Linked DNA regions of Caldalkalibacillus thermarum. The protein of the gene in region 1 interacts with the protein of each later gene in a pairwise test. Links are inferred from orthologs where the notes say so. Each region holds a gene or a part of one and is shown in the gene's direction. Other genes may lie near its edges.

The links.
Region 2: the proteins of mntR (region 1) and IEW48_RS07000 interact in binary tests that used the Escherichia coli proteins (3 or more experiments, as listed by UniProt). The link is inferred for Caldalkalibacillus thermarum from one-to-one orthologs.

The regions. Positions count from the first base shown.
Region 1 is NZ_BMKZ01000009.1:12,049-15,138, forward strand. What follows is about bases 1-2,763. They hold mntR (transcriptional regulator MntR), read left to right. Parts: upstream 1-1,035; coding sequence 1,036-1,491; downstream 1,492-2,763. Other genes in these bases: IEW48_RS04995 (NAD(P)H-dependent glycerol-3-phosphate dehydrogenase), read left to right, coding at 1-349; IEW48_RS05000 (stage VI sporulation protein F), read left to right, coding at 422-700; IEW48_RS05010 (patatin-like phospholipase family protein), read left to right, coding at 1,581-2,528; IEW48_RS05015 (SA1362 family protein), read right to left, coding at 2,567-2,763. In the rest of the region: more of IEW48_RS05015, read right to left, coding at 2,764-2,950; IEW48_RS05020 (DUF1385 domain-containing protein), read right to left, coding at 2,983-3,090.
Region 2 is NZ_BMKZ01000013.1:37,441-40,546, reverse strand. The notes cover bases 1-2,779. They hold IEW48_RS07000 (methionine ABC transporter ATP-binding protein), read left to right. Parts: upstream 1-771; coding sequence 772-1,788; downstream 1,789-2,779. Other genes in these bases: IEW48_RS06990 (MetQ/NlpA family ABC transporter substrate-binding protein), read left to right, coding at 2,515-2,779; IEW48_RS06995 (methionine ABC transporter permease), read left to right, coding at 1,785-2,462; IEW48_RS07005 (anti-sigma factor domain-containing protein), read left to right, coding at 1-431. Outside these bases: more of IEW48_RS06990, read left to right, coding at 2,780-3,106. UniProt on the Escherichia coli protein: Part of the ABC transporter complex MetNIQ involved in methionine import. Responsible for energy coupling to the transport system. It has also been shown to be involved in formyl-L-methionine transport.

The DNA.
Region 1 (3,090 bases):
GGGAGCCCATCCTTTAACCTTTGCCGGATTGGCTGGTGTAGGGGATCTGATCGTGACCTGTACCAGCCGTCATTCCCGTAACTGGCGCTGTGGCTATGCCATTGGACAAGGGAAGCCCTTGAATGAGGTGTTGCAATCAATGGGTATGGTGGTGGAAGGTGTGCGGACAACCAAGGCCGCTTATCAGATTGCTCAAAACAAGAAGGTAGAGATGCCTATCACCAAGGAGCTGTACCATGTGCTCTTTGAAGGGAAATCGCCCCGGCAGGCTGTTGATGATCTCATGCGACGGGGCCGCACCCATGAAATGGAATCCCGCTTTTTTGATGATTTTAATCGTTATTTCTAATCTTGAGGGAGGTCACCATGCTCTCTCCCGTTACATAAGATATGATGAGACATTCGTTAGGGAGGGTATGTGGTGGCGAAAAGAAAAGACTCTAATAACTTTTTTGATCAAGTGGAAAAGAAAACAAACGTGTCGGAGAAGGACTTAAAAGCATTAGCGAGTAAAGTAAACCCTGAGGACCTTCAGAATGAAAAAAAGGTGCGGGAATTAATTGCTCAAGTAGCGGCCTTGGCAGGCATTCCAGTCTCAAAAGAGAAAGAAGACCAAATTGTTCATTTTCTGGTTACACATCAACCCAATATGGAAGAGATGCAGGCCATGCTTCGCATGTTTCTGGCGCCCAAAAAATAGCAGCGTGGGCAGCTGTTGTGACAAGCTTTGTCAACTCCACATAGCATAGTACTGCTAAACAAGAAGGGTTCAAAAAACAAGGAAAGGCACAGTTAAACGAGAGTGCGCGCTGGGCTTGCTCTCGTTTTTGCTATCATTTACCTCATCTTACGCTGATTGCAATGTATGGCACTTGATGAGCGTTGAACACTAATGAAAAAAGGCCAAAATGAATATTTTACGTGATAGGGCTTGTTTTTCACCAGGAATAAGTGTATTATCAGTAATGCGCACGCATGGAATTTATGGCATTATTTTTTAACAGTGTTTTGTGTCTGTGTGAGGGGGAACGGAAGGTGCCAACACCAAGCATGGAAGATTATTTGGAGCAAATCTATTCATTAATTCAAGAAAAAGGATATGCCCGGGTCTCTGATATTGCCGAAGCTTTGAATGTTCACCCCTCGTCCGTGACAAAAATGGTGCAGAAACTGGATCAGAATAAATATCTTGTTTATGAGAAATACAGAGGGCTCATTTTGACACCAAAAGGAAAAAAGATCGGCAAACGTTTGGTAGACCGGCATACCCTGCTGGAAGAATTTTTGCAAATGATCGGTGTACCTGAAGAAAATATCTATAAAGACGTGGAAGGTATTGAACATCATCTGAGCAAGGATTCGATCACATGCATTGAATACCTGGTTCAATACTTTCAGGAGGATCCTAAACGCTTGGAAGACTTGCTGATGATCAAGCAAAGGAATGAACAGGAGGACGAGGAGAAAGCATCAGATGTCTCAGACATTTGATGCTTTTTTTGGTTCAGAGTGGCCCTGATGTCATGATGTGTGCTTGAGCATATAATGGTTAAATAGAGTGATGATTGGAGGGGGACCACTTGCTCAAGTGTGATGCGGTATTTGCAGGTGGCGGGGTGAAAGGCATTGCCTTTATTGGGGCCATTCGGGAAACGGAAGAAAGGGGATACCAGTTTCAACGTGTAGCTGGAACGTCAGCTGGCTCCATTATGGCTGCCTTGCTTGCCGCAGGATATTCGGGAAAAGAGATGGAGGGGCTTTTAGAAGAGTTATCATTTCCTGCATTTTTGCAAGCGGATTGGATCGGGCGCCTGCCGGGGATAGGCAAGCCCTTGAATATTCTGTTCCGCAATGGCATGTACAATACTGCCGGTCTTGAGCAATGGATAAGAGACAAGTTAATCAAAAAAGGCATTTGGAGTTTTGGTGATCTGCCGGAGGGAAAATTGAAAATTATTGCTTCTGACATTACCAATGGAAGGATCATGATTATTCCTGATGATCTCCCTTTTTATGACCTCGACCCTGCTCCATTTCCGATTGCTCGAGCGGTTAGAATGAGCTGTTCGATTCCTTATTTTTTTCAGCCTGTCATGATAAATCAAAACAAAAAAAAAGTTGTTGTGGTTGACGGGGGGCTATTGAGCAATTACCCCATTTGGATATTTGATTCCAAACAGACTCCCCGCTGGCCCACATTCGGATTCCGCTTAAAGGGGGCTGATCGTTATCAGCCAATGAAAATTTCAGGACCGTTCAGCATGTTTAAGGCCATCTTTACCACCATGATGGAAGCTCACGACCGTCGTCATATTGAAGACCATGATGCCATTCGCACAGTGTTTATTTCCGTTGAAAATATAAGGGCTACTGACTTTCATTTAACGCTGGAACAAAAACAAAAGCTCGTCCGCTTGGGACGAGAGGAAGCGAAGCGCTTTTTTGACCAATGGAGTTTTTCAAATTATATCTCCCGCTACAGGCGGGCACCAGTGAACATTAAAAGCAAAAGTCAAAAGGGAGACTAAGGAAGTAAGCGGAACGAATTAACAGCTGGCACAAAGACCTAGGAAGAAAAGGGTCTTTTCTTTTTGCCTTTATTTCCTTCAATCACTTTGAACGGGTAATCTTTTCGCTTTTGTCTCGGCTTTCTGTTTATCGCAGCCCTTTTGCCCGAAAGGGTGGGTATATCAAGATTGTGTCTGTTTTTGACCGAAGGCCTGGATACAGGTGGATGGTGGTGATGTGTGGGCTTGCCTTTGCGGTAAATATAACGATAGATCCCATAAAATGCAGCTAGCACCAAAACCAGCAAAACAGCATTGCTGGCCAGCCCTACAGGATCTTCCACCAAGCGGTAGATGAGCCCAAAGGCAGCTAGGCTGACAAAAAAAACGAAAAAAGGTTGTCTCAGTTGTAAAAGTGATCGATTGACTTGACGCACCATCATCACCACCATCCATTATAGGTTTATGCTGCAGGCTATGATTGATAGACGTATGGCCTGGCTTGATCAGTTTGAACCTGGTCAGCGGCCATGGGGTTGAGGGCCTGTTCCCTTTCCAGCAAACGTTTAAAAGAGGCGATGGC
Region 2 (3,106 bases), on another replicon or contig:
AAACCTTGCCTACTAATACTAACAATGCTGAGCAACATGCCGTTGAGCAACACGCCCCTGACAGCCAAGAAGAGACGGAAGAGGAGGATACGCTGTCCTTCCAGGGGCAGGGGCCGGTTGTTTCTGCTCATGTTTCCAATAAAAAGAATAAACAGCCTGCCCATGTGCAAGAAAATAATGACTCCCGGCCAGTTAAATCTCCTGTAAAACTGCATAGGTCAGAAAAGCCAGATGACAGGTTAATAGAGAGAAAGCCACTGAATCAAAATAATGACAGATACACCACAGACAGGAACAATATTAATACCGAAAGCCAAGACAATAAGCTGGAGAGGCCGGGACAACCAAAGGAAAAACTGAAACCGCAAGAGCCTCCTGTTAAGGAATCCCGTTCCGGCACAGGAGGTTCTTTTATTTTTACTCAGCTCTGAAAATATTATGAAAATATAATCTTTTGCTGTTGCTATTTACAAGTGTGGTGGACGGTGATATAGTACTTTATCAGAAGTTGTTGCTGAGATTCCAACCCCTGGTCAAAACAGAAAAGGAGCAAAACATCGCTCTTATCCAGAGAGGTGGAGGGACTGGCCCGATGAAACCCGGCAACCGCCAGACAGAGTCTGGAAAGGTGCCAATTCCTGCGAAGATGTAAAAGTCTTCGAGAGATGAGAGGATGAAGTGACCAGCGACATCCTTTCTGCATCTCAGAAAGGATTTTTTTGTTTATTTGATTCCTCTGCCCTTTTACCAGGGTGGAAAGCAGGTGAAACAATGATTGACATACAAAATGTGGTTAAGCGGTTTAAGTCAAATAAACAAGAAATTACAGCGGTAGATCACGTTTCGCTGTCCATTAAAAAAGGCGAGATTTTTGGTGTGATTGGCTATAGCGGGGCAGGTAAGAGCACCTTGATCCGCATGATTAATTTATTAGAAACCCCGACGGAGGGTAAAGTCATTCTGGATGGCACAGATTTAAGTGCCTTGTCGACTAAAGCCTTGCGCCAGAAACGGCAAAAAATAGGCATGATTTTTCAACACTTTAACCTGCTCTGGTCCCGCACTGTAAAAGAGAATATCATGTTTCCTTTGGAAATTGCAGGCGTGCCTAAAGCCAAAAGGGAACAGAGGGCCCAGGAGCTGATCAGGCTGGTTGAATTGGACGGCAAAGAAGATCAATACCCGTCTCAGCTGAGCGGCGGACAAAAGCAGCGCGTGGGCATTGCCCGTGCGTTGGCTAATGACCCGCACGTTTTACTGTGTGATGAAGCCACATCCGCTTTGGATCCCAAGACAACGGACTCCATTCTGGATCTCTTAAAAGAGATCAATCGCCGCTTAGGTCTGACCATCGTGCTGATCACCCATGAAATGCATGTGATCCGCAAAATTTGTGACCGGGTGGCGGTGATGGAAGGGGGCCGGGTCGTTGAAGTAGGGGATGTGACAGACATCTTCCACCAGCCCCAGCAGGAGATCACTAAGCGGTTTGTCCAGCAGGTGACAAAATCGGATGAGATTTTGTCTGGTGCAGCAGACTGGCAAGTGGATCAGGGCTGGGTTGTGGAGTGCCGGTTTATGGGCGAGGTGGCTGGCAAACCGGTGATCAGCCAATTGATCCGCCAGTTTGACATCGAAGTTAATATTTTACAGGGTAAAATCAGCCGCTTAAAAGAATCCTCCTATGGTACCCTGCTTATTCAGGTCACCGGAGAAGAGGCTGAAATTAAACGGGCTATCGGCCACCTTAAGTCTCTTGGGGTGGGAGTGGAGGTGCTAGCATCATGATGGAAATCTGGGAGGCGCTCTTCCCCAACGTTTATCTGGAAGAGTTGTGGGCGGCCACCTACGAAACACTGTATATGACGGTTGTCTCCCTGTTTTTTACCGCTCTCTTGGGTATTCCTCTGGGGGTTTTGTTGTATATGACAGCCCGGGGCAATCCTTGGGAAAACCGATTGTTTTATAGTGTGACAGGGACTATTGTCAACATTTTTCGCTCTATTCCTTTTATCATCCTGATTATTTTACTGATCCCCTATGTGCGCTTGATATTCGGGGTAGGTTACGGCATGAGCGCTGCCATTCCGGCGCTCATAGTAGGCGCAGCACCGTTTTATGCGCGTTTAGTAGAAATTGCTTTCCGGGAAATCCCCAAAGGGGTGGTGGAAGCGGCACAGGCAATGGGAGCCAGCAACAGGCAGATCATTTTTAAAGTGCTGCTTCCGGAAGCCAAACCGGCCCTGGTGTCCGGTTTGACTGTCACCGGTATTGCCTTGATCGGCTATACGGCAATGGCCGGGGTGGTCGGTGCCGGCGGCTTAGGTTATTATGCTTACCGCATGGGCTTTCAGATGAATTATCAGGATGTTACCTTGATCGCGACGGTTGCCATCATTATCATTGTGCAGTTGTTTCAAATGGTGGGCGACCTTATCGTTAAAGCCATTGACAAACGATAAGGTTGATCATACATCACCATACATTAAAACGGTTCAAAAGGGGTGTAAAAAGATGAGAAAACTAGTTTTACTCTCTTTAGTATTTGTTCTGGCCTTGGGTTTGGCTGCCTGCGGTCAGGCAGGGGAACAAAATGATGAGGCTGCACCTGAGGAGACACAGGAAGAGACCACTCAGGAAGAGGGACAGGAAGAGGGTACAGTTGAAGGGGGTAAACTGGTTGTTGGCGCAACCCAGGTGCCTCATGCTGAAATCCTGAATGAAGTGGTCAAGCCGCTGTTGGCTGAAGAAGGCATTGAGTTGCAAGTTGAAGTGTTTAGCGATTATGTGTTACCGAACCAATTTTTGGCTGAAGGAGACTTGGATGCTAACTTCTTCCAGCATATTCCTTATCTGGAGAGCCAAAATGAACAGCATGGCTATGATCTGGTGGTTGTCACTGGCGTGCATATTGAACCAATGGGCGGTTATTCTGCTCACTATGACAGCATTGAAGAATTACCTGAAGGAGCCAAAATTCTCCATCCTGATGCTGTCTCCGAAGTGGGGCGGGTGCTCAAGCTCCTGGAATCCCATGGCTTGATTAAACTGGCAGATGATGTGGGCTTCTATGGCACCGTTCGGGATATTGTGGAGAATCCGCACA